One region of the Paenibacillus sp. FSL W7-1332 genome, then DNA from elsewhere that is predicted to be linked to it. Evidence: predicted binding sites of a transcription regulator. Region 1 holds the regulator's gene; each other region holds the start of a gene.

Region 1 (5,625 bases):
TTCTCTAAAGGACTCCTAAGAACCAAAATGTGTCGGGACCTTAAAGGGATGAAAAGACCGTCTTCTACAGAAAATGAGTGCAGGTCGACGCACTGATCTCATTTTTCCGCTAAGGGTGGGATGCAGCTATGTTTCAACATGTATTCGCTGAAATGAACAACATGTTAGATGAAATTGTGAAGCATTACCCTTCTGCTCAAGGTCCCCAAAAACAGGCGCTGGTACAAAACTGGAACATGCTTAAAAGCATGAGCGAGGGCATTATCGAGGAATGGCTCCATTTTGAAGAGAAGATGGCCATCTTCCGCGAGAGTGCCGCCTCGCCTCCTGTTTTTCCACCGACCGAAGCGCCTGAATTGCAGCTTGATGCATTTATTCGCGGTCAAGGTTATTACAAGTTGTTGATGTTCCAGCCGGCCATACAGCAGTTTGAGGCGGCCGCCACCGTATTTCCGGATAGCCTTCTGATCAAGCTGTATATTGCGATGTCCCATCTTTATTTGGGGCAAACCATACCGGCATCCGATGTATTGGTGTCCATCCTGCCCCTGGCAGACAACAAAAAGATGCGGGCGATGATTTACAATGCGCTTGGATGCATCGAGGTGTTGAATGGACAGCAAGGGAAGGCCGAGGAGCATTTCGCACTGGCGATTCACAGCGACCCGACGCTTCCTGACCCCATTATCAATTTGGAGGTCTGCAAGCAGAATCGAGGGGAACTCCAGTACGGCAGCCAATTGATCTCTTTGCTGTAAAAATCAAGCCAAAACAAGAAGCGATGTCAGAGCTCATCCTTGAGACTTTGGTATCGCTTTTTGCCGTATGGAGCTAACGGAGGAGAGCGGGGATTTTTTACCCGGAATGTTCAAAACCCGCAACTTCTGGTATGCTGTTAATTAGTCTGGAGGAAAGGGATTTTATCGAAATGAAATTTGCCGTATTGGATTTTGAAACCACGGGCAACCAGTCAGCAGATGAGATCATTCAGGTTGGACTGGCCATCATCGAAGAGGATCGAAGCATCTCCCGCGTATACGGCACCTATGTCAATCCCGGGATTCCGATCCCTCCTTTTATTACCGGTTTGACCGGCATTTCCGACAGTGATGTAGCGGATGCTCCGTCATTGGAAGAAATGATGATGGAACTCGTGCCCATGCTCGACGATGTTGTATTGGTTGGGCACAATGTCGCTTTTGATTTTAACTTTTTGCAAAATGCACTCGATCGCTGCGGCTATTTACCGTTCAGCGGCCGAATTCTAGATACGATGCACTTCTTAAAAATATGTTTTCCCTCGCTTCCTTCTTATCAGCTTGGGATGGTGTCCTCTCATTTCGGCCTGGAGCATGACCGTCCGCATCAGGCGGACAGCGATGCACTTGCCACAGCCTATGCGCTGCTGAAATGCCTGGAGGAGATCGATGAGCTTCCTCTGCTTACCGTGCAGCGGTTAAGCGACCTGTTTGCCGACGAGGACAGCGACTTGGCCTGGTTCTTTGACGGCATCCGTGCCGACAGGGAGCTCCAGGCAGTACAAGCCGGAGACACCCATACGTACTATCGTCAATTTGCCCTGGCCGTTGACGATTGGAACGATATAACGCCTGCCAGGGATGAGACGGAGCCTAATCCCTTGGCTGATGTAAGCTTTGAGCAATACATGAATGATGTCCGTGAACGTCTAAAGGAAACGCTGCCTCATTACGAGAGCAGGGATGCCCAGGACATGATGTTTCAGGAAGTGATGCAGGCACTCGATAACAATAAACATTTATTGATCGAAGCCGGCACGGGAACAGGCAAATCCCTCGGGTATTTGCTGCCGTCGATTTATCAAAGCGTGAAGCAGGAACAGAAGGTTATGGTGAGCACGCATACGATCAACCTTCAAGAACAGCTGCGTGACCGGGATATTCCCCTGCTCACCCAGGTTGTTCCTTTTCCTTTTAAAGCGGCTATTTTCAAGGGAAGAGGCCATTATTTGTGTTTGAGAAAATTTGAACATAAAATAAATAGAAGAGATTTTCATTCCCCGAAGGAAGATGTGATCACCGCAGCGCAAATGCTGGTTTGGTTGACCCAGACGGAGAACGGGGATGATGAGGAGCTGAACCTTGGCGGCCGTGGAGGGGATTTCTGGGAAACCATCTCCAGCGATTCGGATTCCTGCCTGGGCCGTGCCTGCCCATGGTTCCGCAAATGCTATTATCACAGGGCCAAACATGAGGCGGGCATCGCGGATGTTGTCATTACGAACCATTCGAAGCTGTTCACCGACGTGAAAGCGAATCACCAGCTGCTTCCGAGTTATGAGCGTCTCGTCATCGATGAAGCGCATCATCTGGAGGACGTTGCGGGCAAGCACCTAGGCTTGCAGATGAAATATTTTTCGGTTGTCCATACGTTGACCCGTATGTACAAAGACAGCCGAAGCGGTCAGCTTCCGGCTCTTCGCCAGCTGCTGCAAGCGTCGTCCCATGAGAAGGCTGTCGAGTGGTCTTCCATCATCGACCGGATTTATCCGGATCTGATCACCGTCAAAGAGAATTGGGACCGGCTCAGCGACCAATTGTTCGGACTGCTTCCGGAGCGCGGAGACGCGACTCCGGGGGATGCCGGTCAATTCTCGCTTCGCTTATCGCCGCTGAAGAAGCCGAAGGATTGGAATTCGCTGGCCGAGCTGGAGCATCAAATTCATCTGACGCTGGGCGATGTCGTTCGCAAGGGTGACAAGCTGATTGCCGAAATGAAGGAAGATTTGGACGACTACAGCGCGGACAGTCTGTTAACAGACCTATCGGGTCTATTTAAGGACCTGGCGGCACACCGCGAGGACCTGAGGACCTTCATGTCCCTGAACGATGAGGGCACGGTATACTGGATGGAGGCGAACGGCAACTTCCGCGGCAAATCGCTGCAGCTTTATGCGGTGCCTGTCGACGTCAGCACCCACTTAAAGGAATTGTTTTTTGACAAAAAACAAAGCGTGATCCTGACATCGGCGACCTTGTCGGTGGACAAATCGTTTCAGTTCATGATCGAGAACTTGGGTCTTCAGGAAGCGGCAGATAACGGCAACCTGAACACGGTCCTGCTGCCGTCCCCGTTTAATTACAGGGAGCAGGCTCTCCTTGTTGTGCCGCGCGATTTTCCGAGCGTGAAGGGCTCGGTCGGGGATGCACTCTTTGTGAATACACTTGTGCAATCATTAGCTGATACGGCCATCGCAACGCATGGTCGCATGCTTGTCCTGTTCACCTCGTACCGCATGCTGCGTCAGGTGCATGAGCCCTTGAAGGAGGCGCTGGGATCCAGCGATATTACGGTACTGGGACAAGGGATGGACGGAACCAGCCGTACCAAGTTAATCCGGAGATTCCAGGATAGCAGCGCTTCGGTTCTGCTGGGCACCAGCTCCTTCTGGGAAGGAGTAGATATACCCGGTGAGGCGCTCACCTGCCTTGCCATCGTCCGGCTGCCGTTCCAGCCGCCGAATCACCCTCTGGTCGAAGCCAAGAGCGAGCTTCTGCAGCAGCAGAAGAAGAACCCGTTCATGAAGCTTTCGGTTCCGCAAGCGGTCATTCGCTTCAAACAGGGATTTGGCCGACTGGTACGGACCGCGCAGGATAAGGGGATTGTCATCGTTTACGATACTCGGGTCATTGAATCCTATTACGGGAAGTATTTCTTATATTCCTTGCCTGGACCGAAGATGGAGCACATGCCGACAGAGGGGATCGTTCCCCGAATTTCGAAATGGCTGCAGGAAGAGGCAGGCATAGGGAACCAAGCTGAATAAAGTGAAACCATGAACGAGCACAAACAAATGTAGATATTAACCTATTATTAGGGGGAGCATGCATGAAATCGGAAAAAATTTCGGAAGCCGTGGTCCGCAGATTACCTGTATACTTGCGCTATTTGAATGAGCTTCAGAAAAGGGAGGTCTCCACGGTTTCCTCCCAGGAACTGGGGCAGAAACTGGACCTCAATCCTGCTCAAATTCGTAAGGACCTAGCGTATTTCGGTGATTTTGGACGGAAAGGGATCGGATATGACGTATCTTATCTGATCGAGAAAATTCGCCAGATTCTAAAGCTGGACCAGAAGATCAATGTCGCATTGATTGGGGCCGGTAATCTTGGACATGCATTATCGAATTACAATGCATTTCTGAAGGACAATATGAAGATTGTGGCGGTTTTCGATTCGTATTCTCCCAAAGTTGGTATGAAAATTAACAATTTGGTCGTACAGCCGATGGAGGAACTGGAGAAGACGGTTCATGAGTACGGCATTCGTATCGGGATTATCACCGTTCCGGATTTTGAGGCGCAGAATGTAGCGAATCAACTTATCGCGGCAGGCATCGAGGCTATCCTGAATTTTGCGCCGACCATCCTGAAAGCTCCACCCCATATCCGGATCCATACGGCAGATTTTACTACGGATTTGCAGAGTTTGGCCTATTATTTGGATAACGGCAAGGAGGATGCAGCACATGACGACAACGAAGTGGATGGTTAAAAACGGAACGTTTGCGGTACTAGAGGAAGGCAGATCCGTGTTACGTGGATATATGGTCGTGGAGAACGACCGGATCACTTACCTGGGTGAAGAAGAGCCGACTGTCCAAGAGGGAACAGAAATCATCGACGGAACCCATCTGTTTTTCCTGCCTGGATTGGTGAATACGCACGGACATGCGGCCATGTCGCTTCTTCGCGGGTATGGCGACGATCTGGCACTGCAAGTATGGCTTCAGGAAAAAATGTGGCCGATGGAAGCCAAATTCACGGCCGACGATGTATACTGGGGAACCTCGCTCTCCGTGCTGGAGATGATTAAAGGCGGAACCACGACATTTGTGGATATGTATGATCATATGGATCAGGTTGCAAAGGTAGTAGAGGACTCAGGCATGCGCGGCGTTCTGACGCGCGGTGTCATCGGATTATGTCCGCCTGAGGTGCAGCAGCAGAAGCTGGAAGAGGCGGTTGCATTCGCGAAAGACTGGCATGGTCAGGCTGACGGTAGAATTACGACGATGATCTCACCGCATGCACCCTATACGTGCCCGCCGGATTTCATCGAAAAATTCGTGCAAGCGTCACATGATTTGAATCTGCCTTTGCATACGCATATGTCCGAAACGGAAACGGAAGTAGCTCAGAACGTAAATGACTACGGACTTCGCCCTGTTGCCCATCTAGAGAAGCTTGGCATGTTCTCCCGTCCAACGCTGCTTGCGCATGCCGTCCATCTGACCGATGAAGAAATCGAAATTCTGGCCAAACATCAAGTTATGGTTTCGCATAATCCAGGCAGCAATTTGAAGCTTGCCAGCGGCATCGCTCGCGTGCCTGCACTGCTGAAAGCCGGGGTCACCGTGTCTTTGGGTACCGATGGACCTGCCAGCAATAATAATCTGGATATGTTTGAAGAGATGCGGCTCGCCGCACTGATCCATAAAGGAGTAAGCGGGGATCCAACCGCAATTCCAGCATCCGAAGCGCTTCGGATGGGTACAGAATATGGAGCCAAGTCAGCCTTCCTTACGGATATTGGTACGCTTGCGGTAGGCATGAAGGCAGATATGATCGCACTGAACACGGATCA
Region 2 (5,625 bases), 2.6 Mb from region 1:
TTCGCGCCGCCGCCAACCCGAACAGCATATTTCTCAAGCATTCGGTGGCCTGGCGTTGTTTTGCGGGTATCCACCAGCCTTGTTGGCAATCCCTCAAGCACATCAACAAAAGAACGTGTTCTTGTTGCAATACCCGACAGACGCTGAAGCAAATTCAAAGCAAGACGCTCGCCTGTCAAAATACGGTGCGTGCTTCCTTCCACTTCAGCGAGAACCGTTCCTTTTTCAACCTCGTCTCCATCACGGACCAATGCCGTAAACGTCAGCGACGGATCAACCGTTTCGAATACCAGCTCTGCAACCGGCATACCTGCTACGATTCCTGCCTCCTTGGCATGAATAACACCCTTGGATTCATGACCCGGCTCAATGGTGGTGAGGGTCGTAATGTCCCCCGACCCGATATCCTCCTGCAGCCAAGTCCGTATACTCTGGAGAAGGCCATCGTTGTATCCGTTAAACATCATCGCTTAATTCCTCCGTCATTTCTTGATCCCGTGTATGGACAATATGTTTCTGCCATACGCTGTCATTCCGTTCCGGGAAATCCTCACGATAGTGGGCTCCCCGGCTTTCTTCACGACCCAGCGCACCCTGAACCACGAGCAGGGATGCTGTGAGCATGTTAGCAAACTCGTATTCCTCACGCTTGGTGAGCACGGATTGGAACAATGGCAGCTGACGGCCAAGCTCTTCCGCTGCTCTTAATAGAGTATCCCGATTTCGCCGAAGTCCTGCATAACGTACCATTACCTTCTGTAGCTTCAAGCGTTTTTCCACCATCGCTTGGGACGGAGCGTCCTTGCGACCGAGGTGGAATGATACATGAAGCGGATCGCCTGAAGGTTCCGGCAGGCTCTTAATGCGCTCGACAATACGACTACCGTACACAATCGCCTCCGACAGCGAATTGCTGGCCAAACGGTTCGCCCCGTGGACACCGGTAGACGATACCTCCCCGCAAGCAAATAAACGTTTCACGCTGCTCTCGCCGTGCAGATTGGTTTTGATGCCCCCCATCATATAATGCGCAGCCGGGGAGACAGGAATCCAATCTGACGATAAATCGAGTCCATACTGCATGCAGGTTTCATAAATCGTTGGGAATCGATGTCTGACCATTTCCGGCGACTCATGGGTAATATCCAGATAAACAAAGGTAGACCCCGTTGCTTCCATCTCACTGACAATAGCCCGTGCTACAATATCCCGCGGTGCCAGCTCCAGTAAATCATGGTATTTGGGCATGAAGCGTTCCCCTTGTATATTCCGAAGAACGGCGCCTTCACCCCGCACCGCCTCTGATATTAGGAATCGGGGCGCACCCGGATAGCTAAGCGCCGTCGGGTGGAATTGTATAAACTCCATATCCCGAATTTCTGCGCCTGCCCGATAAGCCATGGCAACGCCATCGGCTGTGGCAACCTCCGGATTGGTCGTATACCGGTACAATTGACCGGCGCCGCCGGAACACATAACCGTCGCCCGTCCACGAACGAATACCCGTTTTCCATCAGGCATTTGTACCAAAGCGCCATGACATTCTCCCTGCTCGGTAATCAGGTCAATGACAAAATGATCGTCCCACACCTCTATATTGTGAAGCATTTCAACCTGAATGGAAAGGGCACGCACAATTTCATATCCGGTAGCATCCCCGTTGGCATGAAGGATCCGGCGGTGACTGTGTGCGCCTTCTTGGGTCAGCGCGAGCTCGCCATTCTCCACATCAAACATCGTGCCGAGCCGAATCAACTCTTGAACGCCAACCGGCCCCTCGTTTACAAGGACATCCACCGCGGCAGATGAACATAGGCCCGCCCCTGCCAAGAGGGTATCCTGCCGATGATAGGCCGGGGAGTCATCCTCAGCTGTTACGGCTGCAATTCCTCCCTGCGCATAACGCGTGTTGCTTTCGAGCAGCGATTTCTTCGTAATCAGCAGCACATTCTGAGTCGCACTTGCCATGATCGCCGTATATAAACCCGCAATGCCTGAACCGATCACGATGACGTCCGTCTCAACTGCAGGAAGATCGTTCAGATCAAAATCAATTAAATACTGCGGTATCACGATGCCTCACCTGTCTTTTCACGAAAGAGTAGCGCATGCTACTTAACCTGTAACATGCGCTCTAATGAAGTTCTGGCTTTTTCTGCAACGACCGGCGGCACATAAATTTGCGGCTTCATCGTTTCCAACGCTTTAACCAGCTTTTTGAGGTTATTCACTTTCATATTCGGACACACCAGGAATTTCGTAGCGAAATGGAACGATTTATCCGGGCTATCCAGTCGAAGCTGATAACCGGTTCCGTCCTCAGTACCCACGATAAACTCCCTGGCCGATGAATTCTTGCAATACTCCAGGATGGCGGTGGTACTTCCTACAAAATCCCCCATCGCAACAACCTCCGGACGGCATTCCGGATGCACCACAAATTCAGCATGAGGATATTTGGCCTTCATCTCGACGACATCCTTCACCGTCAGCATGTCATGCGTGTTGCAGTACCCTTCCCAGATAATGAGCTTCTTGTCGGTATGCTGCTGAACATAATGCCCCAGATTTTTGTCAGGCACCCATATAATTTCATCCGAATCCACCGACTGAATCACTTTCACGGCATTGGATGAAGTACAGCAGATATCCGTCTCAGCTTTGATCTCAGCCGATGAATTGATGTACGTGACCACTTTGGCATTCGGATGCTGCGCTTTCAGCTTCCGCAGTCCGTCAACGTTCACCATGTCCGCCATAGGGCAGCCGGCCCGCTCATCCGGTATAAGAACCGTCTTGCCCGGTGCCAGAATTTTAGCGCTTTCGCCCATAAAATGCACACCGCAAAATACGATAACCTCGGCATCCGTTTGTGCTGCCTTCTGCGCGAGCAGGAAGGAATCCCCCCGGAAATCAGCGACCTCTTGTATTTCATCCCGTTGATAATAATGTGCCAAAATGATTGCGTTACGTTCCTTCTTCAATTGCATTAACCGCTCGCGCAGCTCACGGTTCTGTTCCGCCTTACGCTCCAGTGCCAACGCTTCCATGATCGACCCTCTCCCCTTATATAGTCCGGCAGTTCGCCGCTGATGACCATGTGACTTTCAGGATGGTTTCCACCTTTGTGAAAGGATTCGCATCCTTATTTAACAACTAATGTACACGTTCGTTCTGCCCCCTGTCAATGTGATAGAAAGCACAAAAAGAACCGGAAAACGAATTATCGTTCTCCGGTTCTTCAATTTTATTCGGTATTCGAGGTTTTATCAGCAAATATTACGTTAAGCTGCTGTTACCGTTGTCCGATCCGCCTGGAGGATCCTTGCGCTCCGAATCTTTGCGCTCTGGCCCTGGATCATTCGAATCCATCGGGTTGTTCGGAATTTCCTCCGTGGAAGTCGGCTGCTCGCCGTCTTCTTTCCCTTGGATGCGAACTTTCACGTCGCCAATGTTGTCGATGATCGGTTCACCATTCTCGGAAGAACCCTCTCCTTCACCGTCGCCACTGCCGTTGCCTTCAGCTGATCCGGTCTCAATGAGATTCTTGATTTGCTCAAGCTCCAGCGTTTCCATCTCGAGGAGCGTATTCGCAATCAGATGAACCTCTTTAGCATGCTTATTCAGGATCTCTTTACATTTCTCATAGCAATCATTAATGAATCGCTGCATTTCCTGATCGATCTCATAAGCGATTGCATCACTATAGTTCTGCTCATGTCCGATATCACGTCCAAGGAACACTTGTCCTTGGGATGTACCGAACTGCATCGGTCCGAGCTTCTCACTCATACCGTATTCCACAACCATGCTGCGGATAATGCCTGTTGCTTGCTGGAAGTCACTGTATGCCCCGGTCCCGATTTCACCGATGAACAGCTCCTCAGCGACACGTCCGCCAAGCAAACCGGTTACGCGATCCAGCAATTCCTGCTTCGTCACGAGCATCCGATCTTCCTTCGGCATCATAATGACATATCCGCCGGCACGGCCACGAGGGATAATCGTTACCTTATGCACCGTATCCGCATGCTCGAGGAAGTAACCCACAATGGTATGACCCGCTTCATGGTATGCCACGATGCGTTTCTCGCGGTCACTGATCACGCGGCTGCGTTTCTCCGTACCGACGATAACGCGGTCAATCGCCTCATCCACTTCTCGCATGGAAATATCTTTACGGTTGCGGCGAGCTGCAAGCAAGGCAGCCTCGTTCAGGAGATTCTCCAGATCGGCGCCTGTAAAACCGGTTGTACGTTTGGCGATGATGTCAAGTTTAACATCCTTCGTCAATGGTTTGTTGCGTGCATGAACCTTCAGTACGGCTTCACGGCCCTTCACATCCGGGCGATCTACGGTAATCTGACGGTCAAAACGTCCCGGACGAAGAAGCGCCGGGTCCAAAATATCCGGGCGGTTGGTCGCAGCAACGATGATAATGCCTTCGTTCGCTCCGAAACCGTCCATTTCAACCAGCAACTGGTTGAGTGTCTGTTCACGCTCGTCATGACCGCCGCCAAGACCAGCGCCACGCTGACGACCTACTGCATCAATCTCATCGATAAAGATGATACATGGTGCATTCTTCTTCGCGTTCTCGAACAAGTCACGTACACGAGAAGCACCGACACCGACAAACATTTCAACGAAGTCGGAACCGGAAATACTGAAGAACGGCACTCCCGCTTCACCGGCAACGGCACGAGCCAGGAGCGTCTTACCGGTTCCCGGAGGACCGACAAGCAAAACGCCCTTCGGAATGCGAGCGCCAACCGTGTTGAACTTGCGCGGATCCTTCAAGAAGTCAACAACTTCAACAAGCTCCTGCTTCTCTTCATCTGCTCCGGCTACATCTTCAAATGTAATCCGTTTCTTCTCTTCATTATATAAGCGGGCTTTGCTCTTGCCAAAGTTCATCACTTTGCCGCCGCCGCCTTGAGCCTGATTAAACAGGAAGAAGAACAGTACAAACATAATGATGAGCGGAATAAAGGATGAAAGCAATGTCAGCCAAATGCTTTGGCCTTCCATTGGCAACACGGACAGTTTGACTTTGTTGCTCTCACTGGCTGCAGTCAGCTCTTGCATCGCTGCATCCGTGGCAGGAATATAGGCTGAGAAATTCTCCGATTTTTTCTCTTCGGAAACCTCCCTATACTTACCGGTCACCAGATAAGCGTAACCGTCAAATTGTACCGTCATTTCCTCTATGTTGTTAGCTTTGACTTCCTGCCGCAGTTCATTATAACTAGGGGCATCGGCTTGCTCGCCGCCATTAGTAACGAATTGTACTATGCCCACCACGACTAAAAATAGAATCAAATAAAAACCAGAATTCCGGATGAACCGACTCATCCCCTACCTCCTCTCAAGACACATAAGATATTTTACCACAGCCTGTCTGGCCATCTCAACAAAGGGCCCTGAACTGTGATAGCGGCCCATTGGCGCGGTTTAACTGCTGTAGATTTCCGGCTTCAAAATCCCGATGTAGGGGAGGTTCCGGTAATGCTCGGCATAATCAAGTCCGTATCCGACAACAAATGCATCCGGCAGCACGAATCCGGTATAATCGGCCTGCAAATCCACCGTACGGCGTGCCGGCTTGTCAAACAAGGTGACAAC
Region 3 (5,625 bases), 250 kb from region 1:
CGGGGGGATCTGGCGTGATTAATCTCGGAAAGCTGCATGATTATAAACATGTTTTCGGTTTTTTCGCTCAGCAGCTCACGTATCCGGAAAAGCTGGATTTCCACCCGTCGGTTATGGAGGAGTCGCTTGACTCCTCTGACCCGGCCTATGAATCCGTCAGAACGTACTGGACGACCATGCATGAATACAGCATGGAAGAGATTGAAGAGCTGTACGTCCAGACCTTCGACTTTCAGGCGAAATCCACATTGTATATGACCTATTATAAATTTGAGGACGGCAGGGAACGTGGCCAGATGCTCGCCAAACTTAAAGAGACGTATGAGATGTTTGGTCTGGGCATCGCGGGCTCGGAACTATCGGACTATCTCCCGCTGATGTGCGAGTTTCTATATGCAGCGAATTGGCAGGGGCACGAGAAGGAAGCTGGAGAGAGCCTGGATTTGATGCTGGCTGTCATGGAGGACGGCACCTATCATCTGCTGAAAGCTTTGGAGAAATATAAGAGTCCGTATCTTTATCTCATTCAAGGCCTTCGCGCGACGTTCAAAGCATGTTTCAATCAGGAGGAGGCGGCTCATGAGCATGATTAATCAGTTTCTGTGGGTCATTTTCCCCTATATCTGCCTTGCCGTGTTTATTGTCGGTCATATTTACCGTTACCGTACGGACCAGTTTAACTGGACGGCCAAATCCAGCGAGTTTATCGAGAAGAAACATCTCAAGCTGGGCAGTCTCATGTTTCATTTAGGCATCATTCCTGTTATCGGAGGGCATGTTGCAGGCTTAGCTATCCCTCAATCCTGGATGGAGTCACTGGGGATCAGCGACCATATGTATCATATCGGGGCGGTGTATATTGGAAGCGCATTTGGCTTTCTAACGCTGGGAGGCATGGTATTGTTAACCGCCAGGCGGTTCACCATTCGTAATGTCCGAAAACTCAGCACCGCTTCGGATATGCTGGTTAATGTCCTTCTGCTGTTTATCGTATTTATGGGGATGTACAGCACGCTGGTCACGAACGCGGTGCAGCCGGAATTCAATTATCGGGAAACGGTCTCCGTGTGGTTCCGTGGATTGTTTATGCTCCGTCCGGATGCTTCGTTGATGGTGAACGTGCCGCTGTCGTTTAAAATTCATATTCTGGCCGGATTCGGCATTTTTGGCTTATGGCCGTTTACCCGATTGGTGCATGTGTGGAGTGTTCCGTTGAATTATGTGGGGAGAAGATATATTCTGTATAGAAAGCACCGTAAATTTGAATCGTAGAGCGGAAGAAGGCTGTTGGGCCTTCTTTTCTACGTCAGAGGAGTAATGGAAATGAAGAATCAGCCGATCTTTAATTACCAAAGTGAAATGGATAAGCTTCGAGCCCGGTTTCAATTCGATTTCGTGTCCATGGCGTTGGTGCAGCCGGCTGAAGACCGATTTGTTTTGACCTGGCAGTATGCCTCGGGAAATATAAACGAGAGGTACAAGCGTATCGTTTTACATTCCGGCAAAGGCATCGCGGGAATGGTATTTAAGACCGGAAAACCGATGCTGATTCAAAACGTGAATGCCGATATTGAATCAAGGGACTTGTATAATTATCCAATTATCGTTGCAGAGCAGTTGAAAAGCCTTGGCGCAGTACCGCTGTGGGAAGGCTCTCGCGTCAAGGGGGTTTTGCTTGTGGGATATCGCAAGGAAAACGTGCTGGATCCAAGGTCCTTTGAGTCGTTTCAGGAAGGAATGGGAACGGAATTTGGTGCTTTTTATGCCAAGGAGGTATCACAGCCTTGATTCAGATGACGGATGAGCATTTAAGCGAATTGCTTAGAAGCATGTATCAGAATAGCATGGAGGCCATTTTTTTTATCGACGAAAAGGGCAGCGTGGTGGCTATGAATCCGGCTGCGGAGAACATCCTTGACATTGATGTGATTGAGAGGATGCAGTCCGGTGCGGATGGTTCCTTCTGCCAGACCTGCAAAGGCTATACCGATGAACAGGATCTTATAACCTGCTCCACATGCTATTTAGATTATCCGCATGGGGAGTTTTCATCGTTCCAGGTCTATCTTAAGACGCGCGGCGAAGGCATCGTTCCCTATGCGGCCAGTTACCATATCATCGATGAAGCCCGCGGCATCCGGGTGATGATGCTCCTTGACCTGACGAAGCAGCAGAAAACACAGGAAATGCTGCAGCGGACGAATATGCTGAAATATGTCATCAAGGCACAGGAGGACGAGCGTAAGCGGATATCCCGCGAGCTCCATGATAGCGTGGCTCAAGAGCTGCTCAGCTCGCTGGTCGACCTGCGTGTCGTTAAATATATGGATGTAGGCGAGGATGTGCTCAAGAAGCTGCATCAGACCGAGGTGTCTTTAACCCGGCTTCTGGATGATATCCGGCATTTATCCGTTGAACTCAGACCTGCTTCATTGGATGATTTGGGGCTTGAGGCTGCATTCCGCTCCCATTTTAAATGGATCGGGAAGAATTACGGAGTGCTTGTTGAGTTCTCTGCGGAGTTAGCGGCAGCCCGCTACGGCAGCGAGATTGAAACGGTTGTGTACCGGGTATGTCAGGAAGCGGTGCTGAATGCCATGAAATATTCAGGAACGGACGAGGTGCATGTACGATTATGCGAAGTGAACGGCTACCTTCAGCTAACCGTTCGTGACCGTGGAGTTGGGTTTAATATGGTCATTGATGAAGCCAAGGGAACCGGATTGGGGCTGTACGGGATGAGGGAACGCGCGGAGCTCGTCGGGGGGCAGTTTATTTTGCTGTCCGCTCCCGGTGAGGGTACGACGGTTCAGCTCAACATTCCGCTTACGAATGGTGACGACAAGCCGGAGGTGAGGGTTACGTGAAAATTGTGATTGCGGATGATCATGCCGTGGTCCGCAGCGGATTTTCCATGATTCTGAATTACCAGGAAGACATGGAGGTTGTCGCGACGGCGGCAGACGGTATGGAGGCTTACACCATGGTGGCGAAGCATCGGCCGAATGTGCTGTTGATGGATTTAAGCATGCCCCCCGGCGAAAGCGGACTGATTGCGACCGGCAAGATCAGCAGCGAATTTCCGGAAACGAAAATTCTGATTCTAACCATGTATGATGATGACGATTACCTGTTTCATGTTTTAAAAAACGGGGCTTCAGGTTATGTGCTCAAAAATGCGCCGGATGATGAATTAATCTCCGCCATCCGCATGGTGCATAAGGGAGGGACCTATATTCATCCCCAGATGGCGACTTCCCTGGTCCGGGAGTTTATTAAGAAAGATAGTGAGAGCGCGGAGCAGGATCCGTTTAACAGCCTGTCCAAAAGGGAGATTGAGATCCTGCCTCTAATCGCCAAGGGCTATGGCAATAAGGAGATTGCGGAAAAACTGTTCGTATCGGTCAAGACGGTGGAGGCGCACAAGGCCAAAATTATGGAAAAGCTGAATTTGAAAAGCCGTCCGGAGTTAGTGGAATATGCGCTGAAGAAAAAATTGCTGGATTTTTAGTCTTACCTATACAACAGGGCGCAATAAAGGGTCATTGCTTAAAGGAATAGGGAAGTTCCCCGGTGAGATTCAGGGAACTTCCCTATTAGCATTGTGAATAGGTGCACGTACAATAGGAGCTGGGGATCAATATGCCATTCATTACGCTTTAGAAAAGGTGATGGAAATGATCAAAAAGGTGCAGCTTCCGCTGCAAACAATGAATCTGGTGCTTGGCTTTATGGTATGGGTCATCATCTCCGCGCTCTTGCCGTTTATTCGCGAGGATATCTCCATTACGGCCGACCGCCTCGCTATTCTGACGGCTATTCCGGTGGTGCTGGGTTCGGTCCTCCGGATTCCGCTCGGCTATTACGCCAATGTGGTGGGAGCACGAATTGTTTTTATCGCCAGCTTTATCCTGCTGCTGTTTCCGGTTTATTTTATCAGCTCGGCTACCTCCTTTACGCATTTGGTAATCGGCGGCTTGTTCCTTGGGATCGGGGGGGCCGTATTCTCGGTCGGCGTGACCTCGCTGCCTAAATATTATGCGAAAGAGAAGCTCGGACTCGTAAATGGGATATACGGAATGGGCAACATCGGCACCGCCATTACCACGTTTGCTGCACCGGTCATCGCGACTCAGATCGGATGGTCCAAAACCGTCCAGCTGTATTTGGTTCTGCTGTTGATCTTTGCCGTGCTAAATGTAATCTTAGGCGACCGTAAAGAAATCAAAGTGAAAACACCGATCATGGAACAGATCAAGGGTGTATATAAAAATGAAAAATTGTGGTTTTTCTCTCTTTTTTATTTTATTACATTCGGTTCGTTCGTAGCCTTTACGGTGTACTTGCCGAACTTTCTGGTTACCCATTTCGAGCTTGCGAAGGTGGATGCCGGGATGCGGACGGCAGGGTTCATTTTGGTAGCAACAATATTACGTCCTGTAGGCGGCTGGCTTGCAGATAAGTTTAAACCGCTGTTCTTATTAATGGGCGTATTCATAGGGCTCACGGCTGCGGCCATCCTGTTGGCATTCTCTCCGTCCATTGGCTTGTATACGGCCGGCTGCTTAACCATTGCCGTTGGTGCCGGGCTTGGAAACGGGGTTATTTTCAAACTCGTGCCCCTTTATTTCAACAAGCAGGCCGGCATTGTGAACGGTATCGTGTCCATGATGGGCGGTCTTGGCGGATTCTTCCCGCCGCTGATGCTTTCCTTCATCCATTCGGCTACGGGGCAATATTCCATTGGGTTCATGGCTTTATCGCAGGTTGCGCTGGCCAGTTTCGTTATTGTGGTATGGATGTACTATCAGGACAAACTCTCCGTACAATCCGAGGTGTTTAACTCCACCGGCCAGGGGATATTGGTTACGGATCGGAGCGGAAAGATCAATGCCGTCAATCCGGCATTCACGAAGTTAACGGGATATTCAGAGGAGGAAGTACTTGGCAAGAATCCGAGCGTATTGAAATCCGGAAGACAAACACCTGCGTTTTATCAGGCGATGTGGTCTGAAATCATGGAACACGGGAGCTGGCAGGGGGAGATTTGGAACCGCAGGAAGAACGGAGAAGAGTACTTGGAACTGCTAACGATTAACGCGGTAAAGGACGAATCGGGTGACATCGTTCAGTATGTGGGCACCTTCAGCGATATTACTTATCATCCGCCTGGCCGTTGTTCGAATGGCTGAAGTTATGGATCGTACCGGGTATGAGTCTATGGATTGGAGAGGGAGAGACACATGAAAAAGACGAGGTTTGTCATACCCCGGGAGCATGGTGGCTGGGCCATGGTCAGCGTACCCTATATCATAGGAATGGCGGCCGCCAAGCCGGCGCTTCTGCACCTTCCGCTATTTTTGGCGTGGTTAGGTTTATATATGGCATCCTATCCGTTTCTGCAATCCTTAAAGAAAACATCCCAACGTAAAACATGGTTATCCTGGGGGATCGTTTATGCCCTTATCGCTATTGCGTTTCTCATTCCGGTGCTTGTCTTCAAACCGATGATGCTCTGGTTTGCACCTGTGCTGCTCATCCTGATCATGGTGAATGTTTGGCATGTCCTTCAGAAATCGGAGCGTGCGCTGTTAAATGATATTTGCGCGATTCTGCTGTTCTGTA
Region 4 (5,625 bases), 3.2 Mb from region 1:
GATGTAGAGGAAATATCCATCATATTCGCATCGCTGCTTGATGGGATGTCGGTGTGGTATTTTGAACGGACCCAGGAGGAATCAAGGCAGCTGTATCGCAAGGGAGTCACTTACTTTTTAAACGGTGTGTTATCGAGCCGAGGATCGTAGTGAACCGGAGGATTTATCGGAAACGCTTCTTCTCGATTTGCAAGCGGGGCGGGCGTTTCCGCATAAATATATTTAAACCGAATAGTCGGTTTAAAATAGGGGGATAAAACATGAGGCATTTGTTTGGCAACCGCGCGTTTGTGCTGCTGATGGTTTCGGATTTCATGCAAAATATCGGGATCTGGATCCGCAACATGGCATTGTTGTTCTTCATTATGGAGAAGAGCAACCATGATCCGGTCGCCGTATCGCTGCTTACCGTAATTGAATACGCTCCGATCTTTGTGATCTCCATGATTGGCGGCGTGCTGGCGGACCGTTGGCGTCCCAAGCGAACGATGATCTGGGGGGACATTCTCAGCTTTTTATCCATATTGCTTATCCTGTTCGTTGTGTATGCGGGATATTGGCAGGCCGTGTTTGCGGTGACCCTGGTCTCGGCTGTTGTATCTCAATTCTCGCAGCCTTCGTCCATGAAGCTCATCAAGCGCTGCTTGCCGGATGAGCATGTGCCCGCGGCCACAGCTTTGTCCCAGACCTCGATGTCGCTGTTTATCATTTTGGGACCGATGGTCGGTACGACGATTTATCAAGCTTTTGGATTGCAGGCGTCTTTAATCAGCTTGTTGGTTCTATTCGGCGCTTCGGCGATCGTGCTAATGTGTCTTCCTTCCAGTGTGGATGAACCCTCTAACAATTCGGAATCGACCGGTTCTTTTATGAAGGACATGAAGGCGGGCTTCACTTATATCGGGTCCAGCCGGCTGTTGAAGGTGCTGCTGGTGGTCTATGTTTTATTGGCGCTCGGCAGCGGACTTGTTCAGCCGCTTGATATCTTTGTCATCACGGAGCGTTTACAACTGGCAATGTCCAGCGTTCAGTGGTTCACCGCGCTAGAGGGCCTAGGCATGTTAATTGGCGGCGTGCTGGCTGCTGTCATTGCGGGGAGAGTGAAAGGCAACTACTTGTTGTTCGCCGGGCTTGCCTTCCTTGGCCTCTCGACCTTTGTCGAGGTGCTGTCCCAGTGGCCGATCCTGACCGGCACGATGCGCTTCGCAACCGGGGTGCTGATGGCGATGGCGCAGACGGTTCTGATGGCCGTGATGATGCAGCAGGTGGAAGAGAAATTCATCGGTCGGCTGAATGGCGTGATGACGCCGATGTTTACCGGCATGCTGCTCATCGGCTCCGGGTTTACGGGATGGTATATGTCGGTAACCTCCATTGTGGTCGTGTATTTTACGGCAGGCGCGCTCTTCCTGCTGTCGTCCTTGATTAGCATGAAGCTTCCGATCTCGAACGTTCCGGCTCAGGAAAAGGAAACGCCTGTTAGAGTAGAGACTGCCGCCGAGGCATAGGATAGTGGTTAGAACTTGTTGCTGGTAAATTGGCATAGGCTGCTGGTTTAGAACGTGTTGCTTGTAAACTGGCATAAGTTAGCTGGTTTAGAACAAGAGGGCTGGTAAAAGCACCAACCAAGCGGTGTCGGGATTATCTCCGGGCACCGCATTTTTTTATATGTACCGCTGGCTCAGATCGAGCGAATGATCAATCTCAAACGTGATCAAGGGCAGCCAGGACACAAGGATGTCCGATCCTGACGTACTGGGTCGTGATATAATTCACGTTCTTGCTTTGGCGGCTGCGGTACAATATGGGTAACTGTAACAGAAACATCAGAAGCTGCATCCGAGAGATTTTCAGGACGGAATGCGGGAGAAATGGGGGAACGGCCATGGCCTATTACAAACCGGATCGCATTGCGGAGATCACCGTGGAGAACGGGGTGAAAAAAGCACATAACTCCGTCATGAACGTAATGATATTAGGATTTTTGGCGGGGGCTTTTATCGCGCTCGGCTTTTTGCTGGATATTCGCGTGATTGCCGGGGCGTCTGAGGCTTGGGGAGGCATTGCCGGTTTTATAGGCGCGGCGATATTCCCTGTCGGACTGATCCTTGTATTGCTCGCAGGCGGAGAGCTGCTGACGGGCAACATGATGGCCGTGTCCCTGGCCAGATTCAAGAAGCGGATTTCCACGAAGGAGGTGATACGGAATTTAGCTCTCGTCACGGTAAGCAATATGGCGGGGGCGTTGTTCGTCGCTTACTTCTTCGGTCATGTGACCGGTCTGACAGGCAGCGGCGTTTATCTGGAGAAGCTGGTGGATATGGCGGGACACAAGCTGGACGACAGCTTCCTGCAGGCTTTCTTGTCGGGCATCGGCTGCAACTGGCTCGTAGCGCTCGCCGTGTGGCTGTCCTACGGATCGGACCAGATGAGTGGCAAAATTCTCGGGATCTGGTTTCCGACGATGGCGTTTGTAGCCATCGGCTTTCAGCACGTGGTGGCCAACATGTTCCTCATTCCGGCCGCGATATTTGAAGGGTATTACAGCTGGGGTGAGTATTTCATAAATTTCATTCCGGTATGGCTTGGCAATTTCGTCGGAGGCGCGCTGTTTGTGGGAGCTGCCTACGGGACCGTATATTTGAAGAAGAATGATAAGGTTGAGGTCATTCCACGCGGCGAACAAGAAGCTGCGCTGCCTTCCGCTCCGGCTACCGGCACTGCTCAACAGGTTCATTCTGCGTAGAAATATTATACTGAAGCCTGGTAAATAAAGGCGAGAAAAAAGCTGCGATCGACCGCTCCCTAAGGGATAGGGTCGGATGATCGCAGCTTTTTTGTCGTTGTTGGCGGAGCGGACTCTTTGCATAAGTCGCAAAAGGAACAAGCCCGCTATTTTTTAAATGGTAAGGCATAGTCGTAATAATCACATCTTTCCGATACAGCAAATGTGCACGGATGAGCAAGCTGGATTGATTGTGCAGGAAGTTATGCCAGCCCTTATTGGGGATGAACTGCGGGATGACCATGGTAACCTGGTCGTCGGATTCGCTTGCCTTTCGCTGTACGGTATCGATAATGCCACACAAAACAAATTCGCCATGCCGGTCTCGGGGGAGGAGACATGGGCATGGCGAATTTTTGGGAGTGGTCCATGATTTGGCAAGGAAGAGAAAGGGTCTGGGTTCCTCTTCGTTGCTCTTGATAGGAATATACCCGGAAGGAAGTAGAGTGAATCACCGATGCAGAAAAAAATGTAAGACTTTACTGGAACCCTGATTTTCTTTTAAGATAAAGGGATATGATTCAGCGTGTACAAGGGGGAATAGACGAAATGACTCAAGCGATGATTCATCAGGAAAACGGCGTGTTTCCGGCGGTCTGTCCGTTGGATTGTCCCGATACTTGCGGCCTGCTGCTGCATAAAGAGAACGGAAAAATCGTGAAGGTTACCGGTAATCCGGATCATCCGATTACGCAGGGAGCTATCTGCAATAAAGTCCGTAATATGGCACATCGGGTGTATCATCCGGAGCGCGTGCTATATCCGCTGCGGAGGGTAGGGCCCAAAGGTCAGGGCGCTTTCGAGCGAATCAGCTGGGATGAAGCGGTTCAGGAGATTGCCGAACGCTACGAGAAGCTGATCGAGGAGCATGGCTCTGAGAGCATTCTGCCTTACAGCTTCTACGGCAACATGGGGATATTAAGTGTAGACGGCATGGATCGAAGGTTCTTCAACAGGCTGGGCGCCAGCCGGCTGAAGCAGTCGATCTGTAATTCGGCAGGCAATGAGGGCTGGAAATCCGTTATGGGGTTTAATGGAGGCACCGTCCCGGAGGATACCGTTCATGCCGATGTCATCATCGTCTGGGGCGGCAACATCGTCAGCACCAATATGCATCAGGTGGTGTTGGCAGAGAAAGCGCGCAAGGCCGGTGCCAAGGTCGTTGTCATCGACGTGCATAAGAACCAGACGGGGCAATGGGCCGATTGGTTCATTCCGCTGTTTCCGGGCACGGATGCGGCACTGGCCGTCGGCCTCATGCACATCTTGTTCCGTGACGGCATGGTGAACGAGGAATTCCTGCGGCAGTATACGATCGGTCATGAAGCCTTGCGTGAGCATGTGAAAGACTATACACCGGAGCATGTATCCTCCATTACCGGAATTCCAGTTGAGGATATCGAGAAGCTGGCCGAGCTGTACGGCCGGGCAGATACTTCCTACATTCATATCGGTAACGGTCTTCAGCATCATGACAATGGGGGCTTGACGGTGCGCAGCATTGCGGCGCTTCCGGCCTTGACCGGACAATGGCTGAAGCGGGGCGGAGGGGCCGCCAAGTCGAACGGCGGTTACAACAGCATGGACAGCGATGCGCTCGAACGTCCCGATCTCCGTCCGAATCCGGATGCGCGGACGATTAACATGAACCGGATCGGCGAGGCGCTTGCCATGACCGAACAGCCGATTAAGTCGGTCTTTGTCTATTGCAGCAATCCGCTGGTTGTCGCTCCCGACTCCGAGCGGGTAAGGGAAGGGTTTGCACGGGAGGATCTGTTTACGGTTGTGCATGACCTGTTTATGACGGATACGGCCAAGTATGCAGATATCGTGCTCCCGGCAACCTCCTCGTTCGAGAATACCGACCTGTTCGCTTCCTACTGGCATCAGTACATCCAGCTGCAGGAGCCGGTCATCCCGGCGCTTGGGGAGAGCAAGAGCAATGTAGAGCTGTTCTCCATGCTGGGGCGGGCTATGGGGTTCACTGACCCGGCCTTTCATGAGACGGAAGAGGAGATGATGGCAAGAGCGCTCGACTTCCCGGGTAACCCTTATCTGAACGGCGTCACGCTGGACAAGCTAAAGGATCACCGCTATGTGAAGCTTGATATGACGCCGCTTGAAACATATCTGGATCGTTTGCCGACGCCTTCGGGTCGGATCGAGCTTTACTCCGCACAGTTGGAGGAAGCAGGTCTTCCGCCTCTTCCGACCTACGTGCCGCTGAAGGAAGGTTATGACGGCGTAAGGCGCGGCCGCGGGCACAAATACCCGCTCATGTTCATTTCGCCGCCGAACCACAACTTCCTGAATTCGACCTTTGCGAATGTGGAGAAGCATCAGAAGCTGGAGAAGGAGCCTGCCCTGCAGATCCATCCGGAGGATGCAGAGGAACGCGGTATAGAGGACGGAGACATGGTTACGGTATACAACGACCGCGGAACCTATGAAGTTCGGGCCAAGGTAATGGATAAAATGCTGCCGGGCACCGTTGTCAGCCAAGGCCTGTGGTGGGAAGGCGAGGGCCGTAAGCAGCGCGCCAATGCCCTTACACCCGACAGGCTGTCGGATATGGGTGAAGGGGCTACCTTCTTCTCAACGGTGGTCGAGGTCAGGACTAAAATAACCGGTGCATAAAGATGAATACATTGACTGTCTTGTTGGTCTATATGACCTCAAGGCAGTCTTTTTTTGGGATAAGAAAGTATAAACACCCGAGGCTTAGCATCCCCTTATCTCGCAAGAGAAACTTCCGTTAAATGCGTCTGTCTACTGAGTAAGTACGTCGATAGACGTTTTTTTGTTGGCTGGAAAGGGTGAAACATTCCGGTAGAAGTATA

What was found. The regulator Rex, encoded in region 1, represses fermentation and respiration genes when NADH is low (regulators of the CRP and FNR family bind a similar motif). The targets are predictions, from matches to a motif close to TTGTGAAATATTTCACAA.
Region 2: the regulator Rex is predicted to act here: its motif matches at 3,126-3,143, upstream of nadA (quinolinate synthase NadA).
Region 3: the regulator Rex is predicted to act here: its motif matches at 3,603-3,620, upstream of MKX98_RS10650 (nitrate/nitrite transporter).
Region 4: the regulator Rex is predicted to act here: its motif matches at 1,761-1,778, upstream of MKX98_RS31970 (formate/nitrite transporter family protein).

What each region holds. Positions count from the first base shown of each region.
Region 1 is NZ_CP150209.1:2,685,070-2,690,694, forward strand. It holds gene panD (aspartate 1-decarboxylase) at 1-8, shown strand, start outside; gene MKX98_RS11920 (hypothetical protein) at 153-758, shown strand; gene dinG (ATP-dependent DNA helicase DinG) at 929-3,805, shown strand; gene MKX98_RS11930 (redox-sensing transcriptional repressor Rex) at 3,868-4,533, shown strand; gene MKX98_RS11935 (amidohydrolase) at 4,508-5,625, shown strand, end outside.
Region 2 is NZ_CP150209.1:60,364-65,988, reverse strand. It holds gene nadC (carboxylating nicotinate-nucleotide diphosphorylase) at 1-467, opposite strand, end outside; gene nadB (L-aspartate oxidase) at 457-2,073, opposite strand; gene nadA (quinolinate synthase NadA) at 2,112-3,050, opposite strand; gene ftsH (ATP-dependent zinc metalloprotease FtsH) at 3,280-5,355, opposite strand; gene hpt (hypoxanthine phosphoribosyltransferase) at 5,455-5,625, opposite strand, start outside.
Region 3 is NZ_CP150209.1:2,431,414-2,437,038, forward strand. It holds gene narH (nitrate reductase subunit beta) at 1-22, shown strand, start outside; gene narJ (nitrate reductase molybdenum cofactor assembly chaperone) at 15-593, shown strand; gene narI (respiratory nitrate reductase subunit gamma) at 580-1,272, shown strand; gene MKX98_RS10635 (GAF domain-containing protein) at 1,324-1,788, shown strand; gene MKX98_RS10640 (ATP-binding protein) at 1,785-2,867, shown strand; gene MKX98_RS10645 (response regulator transcription factor) at 2,864-3,511, shown strand; gene MKX98_RS10650 (nitrate/nitrite transporter) at 3,678-5,192, shown strand; gene MKX98_RS10655 (YwiC-like family protein) at 5,244-5,625, shown strand, end outside.
Region 4 is NZ_CP150209.1:7,027,421-7,033,045, reverse strand. It holds gene MKX98_RS31980 (TetR/AcrR family transcriptional regulator) at 1-150, shown strand, start outside; gene MKX98_RS31975 (MFS transporter) at 261-1,508, shown strand; gene MKX98_RS31970 (formate/nitrite transporter family protein) at 1,886-2,746, shown strand; partial or broken gene MKX98_RS31965 (hypothetical protein) at 2,898-3,077, opposite strand; gene MKX98_RS31960 (molybdopterin oxidoreductase family protein) at 3,335-5,422, shown strand.